DNA from 2 places in the Paraburkholderia sp. A1RI_3L genome. Region 2 is predicted to be linked to the other one. Evidence: predicted binding sites of a transcription regulator. Region 2 holds the regulator's gene; the other holds the start of a gene.
What was found. The regulator HrcA, encoded in region 2, represses chaperone genes, less so after heat shock. The targets are predictions, from matches to a motif close to TTAGCACTCNNNNNNNNNGAGTGCTAA.

Region 1: a site for HrcA is predicted at 5,685-5,711, ahead of rpoH (RNA polymerase sigma factor RpoH). Genes of this name have one in related genera too.

The regions. Positions count from the first base shown of each region.
Region 1 is NZ_JARCHA010000001.1:905,947-913,649, reverse strand. Features, by position in the region: gene maiA (maleylacetoacetate isomerase) at 1-338, opposite strand, end outside; gene PXJ20_RS04285 (fumarylacetoacetate hydrolase family protein) at 366-1,064, opposite strand; gene ybiB (DNA-binding protein YbiB) at 1,330-2,325, shown strand; gene leuA (2-isopropylmalate synthase) at 2,680-4,377, shown strand; gene PXJ20_RS04270 (nuclear transport factor 2 family protein) at 4,414-4,797, opposite strand; gene PXJ20_RS04265 (acyloxyacyl hydrolase) at 4,847-5,410, opposite strand; gene rpoH (RNA polymerase sigma factor RpoH) at 5,768-6,703, shown strand; gene cydD (thiol reductant ABC exporter subunit CydD) at 7,035-7,703, shown strand, end outside.
Region 2 is NZ_JARCHA010000002.1:648,926-656,628, forward strand. Features, by position in the region: gene dnaK (molecular chaperone DnaK) at 1-1,882, opposite strand, end outside; gene grpE (nucleotide exchange factor GrpE) at 2,457-3,032, opposite strand; gene PXJ20_RS09060 (hypothetical protein) at 3,403-3,564, shown strand; gene PXJ20_RS09065 (RNA-binding S4 domain-containing protein) at 3,536-3,943, opposite strand; gene hemH (ferrochelatase) at 4,035-5,102, opposite strand; gene hrcA (heat-inducible transcriptional repressor HrcA) at 5,239-6,258, opposite strand; gene PXJ20_RS09080 (NAD kinase) at 6,569-7,471, shown strand; gene recN (DNA repair protein RecN) at 7,501-7,703, shown strand, end outside.

The DNA of each region.
Region 1 (7,703 bases), on a different contig from region 2:
ACGCGCAGGTTGTTGAGCGGATGAATCTCGCACGCGATCTGCAGCGCAATGGAGCGCACGTGCGCGCGGTCCACGGCGGTTGCGGGCAGCAGCGGCGGCGTGGGATGCGTCTCTTCGAGATACTCGACGATGGCGAGCGACTGCTGAAGCGCGTGGCCGTCGTCCACGAGCGTGGGCACGATCGCATCGTGATTGAGCTTGCGATACCCGGGCGAAAACTGCTCGCCGCCGCCGCGCAGCAGATGAATCGGCACGTAGTCGTACGGCAGGCCTTTCAGGTTCAGCGCGATCCGCACGCGGTAAGACGCCGAGCTTCGGAAATAGCTGTAAAGCTGCATGTGTTGTGTCTCCTCCCCGCTTCCAGCTCAGATCACGCGCACCGTGAATTCGCCGAGCCCGTCCACGCCGCCCTTCATCACGTCGCCCGGCACGATGGCGCCGACGCCTTCAGGCGTGCCCGTGAAAATCAGGTCGCCCGGCTGAAGCTCGAACAGCGTCGACAGATACGCGATGGTGTCGGCCACCGGCCAGATCAGCTGCGAGATGTCGGAGCGCTGCTTCTCTTCACCGTTCACGGTGAGCCAGATTGCGCCTTTGCCCAGATGGCCGATCTTCGACGCGGGATGAATGGGGCCCACGGGAGCGGAGTAATCGAAGCCCTTCGCGGTGTCCCACGGACGGCCCAGCTTCTTCGCTTCGGCTTGCAGATCGCGGCGGGTCATGTCGAGTCCGAGCGCGTAGCCATACACGTGATCGAGCGCGCGATCGACCGGAATATCCTTGCCGCCTTTGCCGATGGCCGCCACCATTTCCATCTCGAAGTGCACGTTCTTCGAGAGCGACGGATACGGAAACTCACCGGTTTCGCCGGGGGCAACGTACACCACGGCGTCAGCCGGCTTGCCGAAAAAGAACGGCGGCTCGCGGTTCGGATCGTGGCCCATCTCGCGGGCGTGCGCCTCGTAATTGCGGCCCACGCAATAGATGCGGCGCACCGCGAACAACTCGCTGGAACCCGCAACCGGCACCGCTACGACCGGCGCCGGAGCAAACACGTATGTCATGCCGTTCTCCGTCCTGTTGGAAAGCCGCGTGCGCGGCGAGTAAACGATGAGTTTAGCGTGTGCCGCCTGCCGACGCCGGAATGCAGGGTGCCTCGCGGATCGCTCCGGCAACGCCACGGAACCTTCGCCGCGCACCGCCTGTACAGGCACGAGCGCCGGCCGGTAACGATCGCCGGCCACAGCCTCATGCGATACTGAACGCCATTCCGTTTCAATCCGCCCAGGACACGCCGGCCCTCCAGCACCGGCCCGCACCGCTTTTGCCATGAACGAGCCAGCCAATCTTGCCGATCCGTTTCCGTGTGCCCACCTCATCAAGGAGATCGGCCGCGGATCGCACGGCGCGCGCGCCCTTTCGTCCGAGGACACGCACGCGCTCTACGCCGCGATGCTCGACGGCCGGGTGTCGGACCTCGAACTCGGCGCCGTTTTGCTCGCCTACCGCCTGAAAGGCGAAACCGCCGACGAACTCGCCGCCATGCTCGCGGCCGCTCATGCATCGTTTGAGCCGCTCCGCGTGGCCACGGACGCCCACGGCGACGCGGCCTCGACCGTATCGGCGGTTTCCATCCCCAGCTACAACGGTGCGCGGCGCCAGCCCAACCTGGTGCCGCTGCTGGCCTTGCTGCTCGCGCGCGAAGACGTGCCCGTGCTCGTGCACGGCGTGAGCACCGATCCGGGCCGCGTCACCAGCGCGGAAATCTTCGCGGCGCTCGGCGTTGAAGCGGCGCGCTCGCACGACGAAGCCGAAGCGCAACTGGCCTCGCGTCGCCTTGCGTTCACGCCGATCGAAGTGCTCGCGCCGAAGCTCGCGCGGTTGCTCGCCCTGCGACGCCGCATGGGCGTGCGCAACTCGACGCACACACTCGTGAAAATTCTTCAGCCGTTCGCGCCTCCGGGGCTGCGGCTCGTCAACTACACGCACCCGCCCTATCGCGAGAGCCTGACGGCCCTCTTCAACTCGCATCCCGACGTGGCGGCGGGCGGTGCGCTGCTCGCGCGCGGCACCGAAGGCGAGGCCGTGGCCGACACGCGCCGCCAGGTTCAGGTGGACTGGCTGCACGACGGCGTCTGCGAAACGCTCATGGAAGCCGAACGGTCCTCGCCCGAAGCGCCGCAGGCCGAGTTGCCCGAAGCCCGTGACGCCGCCACGACAGCAGCGTGGATCGAGGCCGTGATGCGCGGCGAGGCGCCCGTGCCGCCTGCGATTCAGCGCCAGGTCGAGGTCATCGCCGGCATCGCGAAGCGGCGGGGTGGTTGACACTGCGCGCTGCTCTCGCATACATTCGAGCAATGCGTTCCACCCCGAACACCCTCCGAATTACCTTCGGCCGCCTACCGCGGCCCCTATCGCTACGTCTAGCGTAAGCAAGGCGTAGCGCCGCGCGCCCTCTTCAACGCGCGGTCCTCCCAGCAGTTTCCGTAGTTTCCGTTTCACCCCAAACCGCAGTTCTCTTTACAACCTGTAAGTCGTCAGTATTCGTCCGCTTATCGTGCGGCCGAATCGCGAGGGTCAAATGCACGTCGCGCCTCAGGCGCTCCGTGCAGCGGCAGCAGCCCGCCAGCCGCCCGATGCCCACCGCCCCTCGCAACGACACGACGAATGAGGCTCGCCATGTTGCGTCAACCCGCCGAGAAATACCGCCCCTTCCCCGCCATCCGTTTGAACGGCCGCAAGTGGCCCACGCGCACCATCGAACGCGCGCCCATCTGGATGAGCACTGATCTGCGCGACGGCAACCAGTCGCTGATCGAGCCGATGAGCATTGCCCAGAAGCTCGAATTCTTCGAAATGCTGGTCGCCATCGGCTTCAAGGAGATCGAGGTCGGCTTTCCCTCGGCATCGCAAACCGATTTCGACTTCGTGCGCAAGCTGATCGTCGAAAAGCGCATTCCCGAAGACGTCACGATCGAAGTGCTCGTGCAGTCGCGCGAAGACCTGATCGCGCGGACGTTCGAAGCGCTCGAAGGCGTGCCGCGTGCCATCGTGCATCTGTACAACGCGATTTGTCCGTCGTTCCGCAAGATCGTGTTCGACCAGTCGAAAGACGAAGTGAAGGCGCTCGCCGTGGAGGGCACGAAGCGGATCCGCGCCCACGCCGACGCCCGTCCGCAGACCCACTGGATCTACCAGTACTCGCCCGAAACCTTCAGCATGACCGAGCTCACCTTCGCGCGCGAAGTGTGCGACGCGGTCGCGCAAACCTGGCGCCCCACGCGCGATCACAAGATGATCGTGAATCTGCCCGCCACCGTGGAAGCGGCCACGCCCAACGTGTTCGCGGACCAGATCGAATGGATGGACCGCAACCTCGCCTACCGTGACAGCATCGTGCTCTCCGTGCATCCCCACAACGATCGCGGCACGGCGGTGGCGGCCGCGGAACTGGCGCTGATGGCGGGCGCGGATCGCATCGAAGGCTGCCTCTTCGGCAACGGCGAGCGCACGGGGAACGTGGATCTCGTCACGCTGGCCATGAACCTCTACACGCAAGGCATTGACCCGGGCCTCGATTTCTCGGACATCGACGCGGTGCGCCGCGTCGTGGAGCGCTGCAACCAGATCCCGGTCCACCCGCGCCACCCGTATGCCGGCGATCTCGTGTTCACGGCGTTTTCCGGCTCGCATCAGGACGCCATTCGCAAGGGCTTCGCCCAGCAGCGTCCGGACGCCGTGTGGGAAGTGCCATACCTGCCCATCGATCCCGCCGACCTGGGCCGCAGCTACGACGCGGTGATCCGCGTGAACAGCCAGTCGGGCAAGGGCGGCGCCACCTGGCTGCTGGAGCGCGGCATGGGTTTCACGCCGCCGCGCCGCGTGCAGATCGAGTTCAGCCACGCGGTGCAGGCGGCCACGGATTCGTCGGGCGCGGAGATGTCCGGTGAGTCGATCTGTGTGCTCTTCACGCGCGAATACTTCGAGACGCAGGGCCCGGCGCGCCGCATCAGCGCCGGCAAGCTGCGCTGGAACGAGCGCGATCTCGCGGTGCCGCTTGCGCCCATTGCGCCGATGGCTGCTTCAGCCGCGGACTCGGCGGCCCCGCACGACGCGAACGCGCTCGAAGCTCACGCCCAGGCCATTGTTCGGGCGATGGCCGGCGCATCGGGCGAAGCCGTAGAAATCACGTCTCACGAAACGGCACGCACCGCCGACGGCCGGACAGCCGTGTTCGTGGGCTGCCGCGTGGGTGCACAGGCGGTACGCCACGGCGTAGGCGTTGCCGAGGATGCCGCGACCGCCGTGGCCGACGCCGTGGTAAGCGCCGTCAACCGTGCCGCGTGGCCGGACGTCGACCGGCGCGCAGCGGCTTGAGAGAGGAAAAGGAGAAGCGGCGCCGCAACGGCGCCGTCATTCGATCGCGCAGCGCGTCGCCTGCCAGGCAACGAGACGCCAGTGGCCATCCTCCTGCACCTGGATCGCCGTGTACGCGATGGGAAACAGCAGCGCGCCGTTGTTCGCTTCCATTTCGATAAGCGCGCGGCCGCTGACCACGCAGGTCTCGCGACCCACCGGCAGCACGTCCTGCGACTGGATTTCGATCTGGCGATAGCGGCGGCGGCCGGCCGTGATCGCGTCGATGAACTGCTGCTTCGTTTCGCGCTTGCCGTTCGTGTGAACGTAGATCACGTTGTCCGAAAGCAGCGCGCTGAGCAACGGTCCGTCACCGTCCACCATCGCGCGAAAGCGGTCGCGCTCCAGCGCGCGAATCGCCTCGATCACTTTTGCCGCCATCGCTTGCGCCCCTTATGCATCGGCCGGCCGCCGCGAGAGCAGCCACGATTCAGAAGTTGTACTGCAGGTATAGCTGGCTGAAATTTATACCAGGATTGGGCTCTTTGATACCGGCGTTCGATACATGCTGGAAGCGATAGCCGGCCTGGTACTGCTGATGGTTGCCGAACTGCGCCCCTACGCCCACCATGTCGGCGAACTGGAAGGCCGTGGAAAGCGTATAGGAGGTCGAGATCGTGGGACTGGTGAGCAGCCGCACGCCGACGCCGGCTTCCACGAACGGCCGCACCCAGCCCGAACTCTTCACGAACCGGAGCACCGGCCCCACACCGAACTCGCCGATGTTGTTGTGCACGTTGCCTTCGTCGGTATGCCACCACGCCGCGTGAGCCTCGCCCAGCACCGTGAAGTGCCAGCCGCCGATTTCCCACCACGTGATGTTCGGATCCCAGACAAACCCCAGATCCAGCTTGCGGACATGGTGATCGGCCACCGCGCCCGTCACCTGGATACCGAATTGGTCCGCCGCCGCGCTGCCGGACAGACCCACCAGCGCCGCCGCCAGCGCTGCCTGTGCGACCCGGCCGCGCCACGCCCAGTTTTCTCTGATCATCGAACACCCTGTTAGTCGGATTTTGATCTTGATCGACGAGCGATCGTCCCAACATAGGCCAGCAGATTAGCAAAAACCGAACCTGTCCCTCATCGCTCTTCGCAGCAAATAACTCCTTCAAATTCCGGAAAAATCGACCGCTTTTTGCGGCGCTGCTGGCTTCCGCGAGAATTCTACGCGCGGCCTGACAATTCTGCCCACGGGGCGTCACACTATTAAAAGACGAATTTCGATAGCATTCCGGGAACCTCCGGCCCTGGAATCTATCCAAGAATTAGCACTCGGTAAACCAGAGTGCTAACATGCACCGTACAGTCGAAGTCTGACTTTGCAAGAACCCCAGAGGAGTTCCCATCCGTGAGCAACGCAATGACCCTTCCGAGTACTCTGAGCCCGTCGTCGGCCAAGGCCGCTCCGGCAGGTTCGCTGGCGCTCGCGCAGTTCACGCTTCTGCCCGGCCAGCTGGGCAACATCGACGCCTACATTCAGGCGGTGAACCGGATTCCCATGCTGACGCCCCAGGAAGAGCGTCAGTTTGCCACCGACTACCGTCAGCACAACAACCTCGACGCCGCACGCAAGCTGGTGCTGTCGCACCTGCGCCTCGTGGTGTCCATCGCACGTAATTACCTCGGCTACGGGCTGCCGCATGCCGACCTGATCCAGGAAGGCAACATCGGCCTGATGAAGGCGGTCAAGCGGTTCGATCCGGAGCAGAACGTGCGGCTCGTCTCGTACGCCATCCACTGGATCAAGGCCGAGATCCACGAGTACATCCTGCGCAACTGGCGGATGGTGAAGGTCGCCACCACCAAGGCGCAGCGCAAGCTGTTCTTCAACCTGCGCAGCCACAAGCAGGGCGTGCAGGCGTTCACGCCGGAAGAGATCGAAGGCCTCGCGCAGGAACTGAACGTGAAGCGCGAGGAAGTGGTCGAGATGGAAACGCGCCTCTCCGGTGGCGACGTCGCGCTGGAAGGCCAGGTGGAAGACGGCGAGGAATCGTACGCGCCTATCGCCTGGCTGGCGGATTCGCATAGCGAGCCGACCGCGGTCATCGCCGCGAAGCAGCACGATCGCCTGCAGACGGACGGCATTGCGAGCGCGCTCGAAGCGCTCGATGCACGCAGCCGCCGCATCATCGAAGCGCGCTGGCTCAACGTGGCCGACGACGGCTCGGGCGGCTCCACGCTGCACGAGCTTGCGGACGAGTTCGGCGTGTCGGCCGAGCGCATCCGTCAGATCGAAGCAAGCGCGATGAAGAAGATGCGCACCGCGCTGGCCGAATACGCGTAACTGGACGTGACGGCGGCCGCGGCCATCCGCGGTTGCCGCCCTTCCATCGCTCCCTCTCCAGGCCCGCTGCCCCGAACAGGCAGCGGGCTTTTTTGCGCCTTCGCGCCGGCCTCCCGCCTTTCTGCGACAAATCATCACAACCCGGAAATGGCGACCCGGCGACGATAGAATCTGCGTCCGCCTCTGCGCCGACGCCTTGCAAGCGCGAACTGAAGGCCGCTTGACCTAAATCACGCTTCAGAACGGGGTTCGGGTTAAAAAAAGCACCATCACCCCACCGCATGCCGGACCGCGCACCCTTCGCCGCCCGGCGCGCTCTTCCCGCTTCTCTATGACGCCCGCCTCACCGCACCTGAACAAGACTCTAGATGCCTGGCTCGCGCGCCGCACCGGCTCCGCGCGCGGCGGCCTTCGTCTCGCCGTGGCCGCCGGCCTTGCCGCCGGTTTGCTCGTGATCGTGTCGTCCGCGCTGCTTGCATGGACAGTCAACGCTGTCGTGGTCCAAGGCGCCGCGCTCGCCGACGTGTGGATTGCGCTCGCCGCCATGTTGCCCGTGTTCGCGGCACGCTTCGCGTTCACGCTGGCTTCGGAGCGCCTCGCCTTGCGCGCCGCCGCCAGGGTACGCGGCGAACTGCGCGCCGAACTCGTGCGCAAGATTCACGCGCTCGGCCCGGCGTGGCTCAAGGGCGAAGCAACGGGCGCGCTCGCAAGCCGCGCGGTCACCGGCATCGACGCGCTCGAGGGCTATTACGCCCGCTGGCTGCCCAATCGCGCGCTCACGTCGATGCTGCCCATCGCGATTCTCGTGGTCGTGTTTCCCATCGACTGGGTCTCCGGGCTCGTTCTCACGCTCACCGCGCCGCTGATTCCCGTGTTCATGATTCTGGTGGGCAAGCGTTCGGTCGAAATGAACCAGCGCCAATGGCATCAGTTGACGCGCCTCGCCGCACGGTTTCTCGACACGCTTCAGGGCCTCACCACGCTCAAGCTCTTCAACGCG
Region 2 (7,703 bases):
CGGCCGAAGCGCCCGCAGCACCGGCTGCTGCGCCTGCCGCGCCCTGGGCGGCCTGCATGTCGGCGTACATCTTTTCGCCGAGTTTCTGCGAAGCCGTAGCCAGCGCCTCGATTTTGCCTTCGAGCGCCGCCTTGTCAGTCGACGCGTTCTTCAGCGTGTCTTCCAGGTCCTTCAGCGCAGCTTCAATCTTGCCCTTCTCGTCTGCTTCGAGCTTGTCGCCGTATTCGGTCAGCGCCTTCTTCGTGCTGTGGACGAGCGCGTCGCCCTGATTGCGCGCATCGGCCAGCTCGCGCAGCTTGTGATCTTCTTCGGCGTTCGCCTCGGCGTCCTTCACCATCTTTTCGATCTCGGCTTCCGAGAGACCCGAGTTCGCCTTGATGGTGATCTTGTTTTCCTTCCCGGTCGCCTTGTCCTTCGCTCCGACGTGCAGGATGCCGTTCGCGTCGATGTCGAAGGTCACTTCGATCTGCGGCAGGCCGCGCGGTGCGGGCGGAATGCCTTCCAGATTGAACTCGCCCAGCAGCTTGTTACCCGCCGCCATTTCGCGTTCGCCCTGATACACCTTGATCGTCACGGCCGACTGGTTGTCGTCCGCGGTCGAATACACCTGCGAGTGCTTCGTCGGGATCGTGGTGTTCTTGTTGATCATCTTCGTCATCACGCCGCCCAGCGTCTCGATACCGAGCGACAGCGGCGTCACGTCGAGCAGCAGCACGTCCTTGCGGTCACCCGAGAGCACCTGGCCCTGAATCGCGGCGCCCACGGCCACGGCTTCATCCGGGTTCACGTCGCGACGCGGTTCCTTGCCGAAGAACTCCTTGACCTTCTCCTGCACCTTCGGCATACGCGTCTGGCCGCCGACCAGGATCACGTCATCGATTTCGCCGACCTTCACGCCTGCGTCCTTGATCGCGATACGGCACGGTTCGATGGTGCGCTCGATCAGGTCTTCGACCAGCGCCTCCAGCTTGGCGCGCGTGATCTTGAGATTCAGGTGCTTCGGACCCGAGGCGTCAGCCGTGATGTACGGCAGGTTGATTTCGGTCTGCTGCGACGACGAGAGTTCGATCTTCGCCTTTTCAGCCGCTTCCTTCAGGCGTTGCAGCGCGAGCACATCTTTCGAGAGGTCGACGCCCTGCTCCTTCTTGAACTCGCCGATGATGTAATCGATGATGCGCTGGTCGAAGTCTTCACCGCCCAGGAACGTATCGCCGTTCGTCGAGAGCACTTCGAACTGCTTTTCGCCGTCCACGTCTGCGATCTCGATGATCGAGATGTCGAACGTACCGCCGCCCAGGTCGAACACCGCGATCTTGCGGTCGCCCTTCTCGGACTTGTCGAGACCGAACGCGAGCGCCGCTGCCGTCGGCTCGTTGATGATGCGCTTGACTTCCAGGCCCGCGATGCGGCCCGCATCCTTGGTGGCCTGGCGCTGGCTATCGTTGAAGTATGCGGGAACCGTGATCACGGCTTCCGTGACCGGCTCGCCGAGGTAGTCTTCAGCGGTCTTCTTCATCTTGCGCAGCACTTCGGCGGAAACCTGCGACGGCGCGAGATTCTGGCCGTGAGCTTCCACCCAGGCGTCGCCGTTGTCGTGCTTGACGATCTTGTAGGGCATCAGGTTGATGTCCTTCTGCACTTCCTTCTCGTCGAAGCGGCGGCCGATCAGGCGCTTGACCGCGTACAGCGTGTTCCGCGGGTTGGTGACCGACTGACGCTTGGCCGGCGCACCCACCAGCACTTCGTTCTCGTCGAGGTAAGCGATGATCGACGGCGTGGTACGCGCGCCTTCCGAATTCTCGATCACCTTGACCTGGTTACCTTCCATCAGCGCCACGCAAGAGTTCGTGGTACCGAGGTCGATGCCGATGATTTTGCCCATTTTTACTAATCTCCTGATTTCGATCGCTGTTGCTGGCTGCCCTGTTGCGCTTCCTGTCGCGAGGCAGCCGGCCTTCAATCCTTCACTGCACCCAAGGTAAGTGCCGCCGCATCGTTTTCAAGACCTCAAAGGCGATGCGGTCTTTAATTTTTCTCAATCGCCAGCGCCACCGCGGCGCCCACCGGATGCCAGCCCGCCTGATACCGGCTCGCCGGCCGCAGGTTCTTCACCGGCGGCGCGGATTTTCTCATTTTTCGCGCGACCCGCAGATACCACCGCTTCGAACTGCCCTGGCACGTGGCAGCCGGTCGCGCGGTCAGGCTCCATGGCCCGGTAAACGAAGCCCCAAGGCCGGTACGCCTTGCAGCACGAAGCGACGACCGCTCTTCATGATTTCGCGGCGATGCAGCCGTGGCCCGAGGCAACGGAACCAGCGAGCGGGTCACGTGCCGCGGCAAATGCCGCGCCCGGCTTCCCGGCTCTCGGCCCTGGCATGCCGAAGGCAGCCAAAGCCGGGAATCGAAGGTCATGCACGCTTGCGGCAGAAACGTTCCGGTCCCGTGGCTCGCGCTGCTTACTTCGGCTGCGCCACCGTCACGAGCGCCGGACGCAGTACGCGGTCCGCGATCGTATAGCCCTTCTGCAGCACCGAGACGACAGTGTTCGCCTCCTGGTCGGCCGGCACCATCGAAATGGCCTGGTGCCGGTGCGGATCGAACTTCTCGCCCACCGGATTGATGGCCACCACGCGCCCTTTCTCCAGTGCGCCCGTCAGCTGCCGCAGCGTGAGCTCGACGCCTTCACGCACCTTGGCGATGTCGTCGGACTCGTGCGTCGTGGCCGCTTCGAGGCTATCCACCACGGGCAACAGGTGTTCGGCGAAGCTCTCGATTGCGAACTTGTGAGCCTTCGCGACGTCTTCCTGAGCGCGGCGCCGTACGTTTTCCGTTTCGGCCTTCGCGCGCAGGAAGCTTTCCTGAAGTTCGACGATCTTCGCCTGCGCTTCAGCAAGCGCAGCCTCGGCCCCAGTTGCCGCGTTTTCGGCAGCCGGCTGCGGGCTCTGATCCGCTCCCGCCACGGCCGCCTCACGAGCGGCGTCTTCGGGCGTCGTCGGGTTCTGGCTCGTCGGGTTCTCTTGCGTGTTTTCCATGTCGCTGAAAGTCGTCAAAAATAAATGCCTGAATAAATGTGTGGCCCTTCCGCACGCAGTCATGCGGTTGCGGAAAAGCAACAACCCATTCGCTCACAGGCGGTGCACATGGGGGCCGAATTGGCGATTTCAAGGTCACCAGCCTCACTTTTTGCACCGCCTCCGTGCCATCGAAACGCACGGTAACAACCATTACTTCGGCGCCCGCAGATTGAGATTGAGCGGCCTCGGGCGCTGACCTACACTGCAACTCATGCGCTCGCAGGACACGTTTACCCTGATGTCGGCGCAGCAATGCCGCCCGTCAGAGGGTTGCCTGTCTTCGGCCCCTTTCCGACCTGATCCGACCTGAATGACCGAGGGGAGTACCGTGAAACTGACCTTCGCAATATCGGTGGTCGCGCTGGTACTCATCGCGGGGACCACCACCATCTGCATGTCCGGGGCCGTCACGGAGAACACGACGGAGTACGGCGTCGTTCACGCAACGATCGAGTCGTTCTTCAATCCCCACCTGAAAGTTTGTCGATAGTCCGGCGGTCCCGCTTCGTAGGCCGGCCGTGCAGCGCCGCGGCCGGTTCGCGAAACGTTTTGCGCCGCTCCAGTTCCTGCATGCGCCTCGCACGGCCGTCGTCCGTCTCCGCATAAAGCGTTTGCGCCACGCTGGCCGGCCCGCGGACGTCACAAATTCCCCGTACCTCGACCTGCCAGACGACCCGCTCGATGTCGATGTCGATCAGGTCGCCGACGCGGACGTCCTTCGACGCCTTCACCGGCGCACCGTCGATCCGCACCCGGCCCTTCGCCACGGCATCGGCGGCAAGCGAGCGCGTCTTGAAGAAGCGTGCAGCCCACAGCCACTTGTCCACACGCGTCCGAGCGGACGGATCAGTCGAAATCTTGTCTTTCATACGGGGAATTCAAGTTCTGCCGCACGGCAACGATGGCCGCTATTGCAGGAGGCTACGGCTGGCACCGGCCGAACTTCCGGTAAAGCATGCCTCATGCCGCTACGCCTGCCGGTACGGCGGCTTGCACCGACCAACCCTGAAGGTTTTGCGCCACGATTTCGCCGAGCGCCGCAATCCATGCCGGCGCTGCGTTGAGGCAAGGGATCCGGTGAAACGCCTTGCCGCCGGCGTGGAGAAACTCGTCACGCCCTTCGATGCCGATCTCTTCGATCGTTTCCAGGCAGTCAGCTGTAAAGCCGGGGCAAAACACGTCAACCCGCTTCACACCGGCCGAACCGAGCTCCTTCAGCGTGGGAGCAGTGTAAGGCTGAAGCCATTCCGCCCGACCAAATCGCGACTGGAACGTGACGAGGCACTCCACCGGCTGAAGACCGAGTGCATGCATCAGGAGGCTCGCGGTCTGCTGGCATTGGTCATGATAAGGGTCGCCGAGGTCCATGGTGCGCTTCGGCACACCGTGAAAGCTCAGCACCAGCCGGTCGCCAGCAGCGAAATCGGGCCGCCCGTGTGCGTTCCAGTAGTGATGAATCTGCGCGGAAAGCGCGCTGATATAGGCCGGATGATCACAGTAATGACGAACCGTGCGAATTTCCGGCTGGTTGCGCATGCGGCGCAGTGCGGTGAATGCGTCGTCGAAGGCGGTGGCAGTGGTGGACGACGAATACTGCGGATACATGGGCATCAGCAGAATCCGTTCGACGCCCGCGAGCTTGAGCTGGTTCAGCACAGCCGGAATGCCGGGCGTGCCGTAGCGCATCGCGTAGTCCACGATCACGGCATAGTCGTTGACGTGCAGCAGTTGCCGCAGCCCCTCCACCTGCTTCTCCGTGAAAACGCGTAACGGCGAGCCCTCCGGCATCCACACCGAAGCGTACTTCTTTGCAGACGCCGAACCCCGGAATGGCAGGATCAACACGCGCAGGATCACCTGCCAGACCAACGCGGGAATCTCGACCACGCGCGGGTCCGAGAGGAACTGCGCGAGGTAGCGACGCACGGCGCGCGGCGTGGGCGCGTCCGGGGTGCCGAGGTTGATGAGCAGCACCGCAACGCGATGAGACGCGGCAGACTGCGAAGGCCGCTCGAGATCGAAGCGCATAGGCGAGAAGGTCTGCCGCGTGGCGCGGAGATCCGGTTGGAAAGTTTTCATTATAGCCAGCGGCCCCTGTGGGGACACCCCGCCATCCGGCCGATGGCGCGCCGCACGGGCATCGCGGATGATGGGATCTATGCGCTTATTGCTGGCTGAGCGCGGTGGAGAGCAGGCGGGCGGTGATGTCGACGATCGGAATCACGCGGTTATAGGCCATGCGCGTAGGACCGATCACGCCGAGCGTGCCCACGATCTTGCCGTTCACCTCATACGGCGCGGTCACGACGCTCATCTCCTCGATAGGGACGAGATTGGATTCGCCGCCGATGAAAATCTGCACGCCCTGCGCATGGCTGGAAACGTCGAGCAACTGAAGGAGGCTGGTCTTTTGGTCGAATACGTCGAAAAGCTTGCGCAGACGGGCCATGTCCGAGGAGAGGTCAGCCACCTCGAGCAGGTTGCGCTCACCCGAAATCACCACGGTTTCGCCGGGTTCGACTTCGTCGGTACTCGCGGTCACCGCGGCATGCATGAGAGCCGTCATGTCGCCGCGCAACTGGTCGATTTCCTCGCGCAGCCGGCGGCGCACCTCGTCGAACGAGAGTCCCGCGAAGTGTGCGTTGATGTAATTGGACGCTTCAATGAGTTCGGACGGCGAAAAGTCCCGCTGCGTAGCCATGATGCGGTTCTGAACGTCACCCTCCGGCGTCACGATGATGAGCAGGATGCGCTTGTCGGACAGGCGCATGAATTCCACCTGCTTGAAGACGTGACTGCGCCGCGGCGTGAGTATGACGCCCGCGAACTGCGAGAGATTCGACAGCACGCTCGCCGCGGCGGCAATCACCTTTTGGGGTTCGCCGGGCTTCAGGGTGGTTTTCACCGCGCGCGTGACAGCTTCTTCGTCTCCGGCTGGCTCTACGGTGAGCATGGTGTCCACGAACAGGCGGTAGCCGCGCGGCGTCGGTATGCGGCCCGCGGAGGTGTGCGGGCTGGCGACGAGGCCGAGCTCCTCGAGATCCGACATCACGTTGCGAATGGTCGCTGGGCTGAGTTCGAGGCCAGAGAACCGCGACAACGTGCGCGAGCCGACCGGCTGCCCCTCGGCGATGTATCGCTCGATCAGCGTTTTGAGGAGGGTTTGTGCGCGGGGATCTAGCATGACGCGAAATTTTAGCTCAACGCCATGTCGCCCGGGAGCCGGCGCACGTGCGCACGCCCGGCGTTGCGGCACGTCCGCGCACCTGCCGCGGGTGCACTGGCTGCGTTGCGCTCGCTCTGAGAGCGCCCGCAACGCTTGGCCAAAGGCATTGCCTCCACATCGACATGACTTCTTGCCCTGTCATCAACACATCACCATTCTAGCGATAATCGTGCAAGGCCCGGCGGCCCCGTCACACCGCGTGCTGCAGGCCCTGTCGCGGCGGCTGCGCACGGTTCTTTTCGCGACCTGACTATGGTGTAATGCCGGCATGCAGATCAATAGCCAGTTCAAGACCGTGGCGCTCGTCGGGCGCAGCAACACGCCCGGCATTGCCGAGCCGCTGACGGCGCTCGCCTCGTGCATCGCGAAACGGGGTTTCGACGTGGTGTTCGAGGCCGAGACGGCACAGGATATCGGGGCAACCGGCTATACGGCACTGCGCCCGGCGGAAATCGGCGCGCGCGCCGACGTGGCGGTGGTGCTCGGCGGCGACGGCACCATGCTCGGCATCGGACGGCAGCTCGCGCCGTACCGCACGCCGCTCATCGGCGTCAACATTGGGCGGCTCGGCTTCATTACCGACATTCCGCTCACCGACATGCAGGAAGTCGTGCCGCAAATGCTCTGCGGCAGCTTCGAGCGCGAGGAGCGCACGCTGCTGGAGGCGCGCATCACGCGCGACGGCGATCCCATCTATCACGCCATCGCCTTCAACGACGTGGTGGTGAACCGCAGCGGCTTTTCAGGCATGGCCGAACTGCGCGTACACGTGGATGGCCGCTTCATGTACAACCAGCGCTCAGACGGCCTGATCGTCGCCACGCCGACTGGTTCGACAGCCTACGCGCTGTCGTCGTCGGGGCCGATCCTGCATCCGCAGCTGCAGGGCATCGTGCTCGTGCCCATCGCGCCGCACGCGCTCTCGAACCGCCCTATCGTGCTGCCCGACAGCTGCAAAGTGAGCATCCAGATCGTCGCGGGCCGGGACGTCAACGTCAATTTCGACATGCAGTCGTTCACGGCGCTGCAACTGAACGACACCATCGAGGTGCGCCGCTCGCGCCATACGGTGCCGATCCTGCATCCCGTGGGCTACAGCCACTACGCTACGCTGCGCCAGAAGCTGCACTGGAACGAACATCCGTCGCTCGAGGACAACTCGCTGTACTGACTCCACACGCAGAAGCCAGAACCCAGACCATGCTCCGCCACCTTTCGATACGCGACTTCGTCATCGTCGCCGCGCTCGATCTCGAGTTCAACAGCGGCTTCACGGTTTTCTCGGGCGAGACCGGCGCCGGCAAGTCCATTCTCATCGACGCGCTCGCGCTCACGCTCGGCGCCCGCGCCGACGCGAGCGTCGTGCGCACCGGCGAAACGCGCGCCGACATCACCGCCGAATT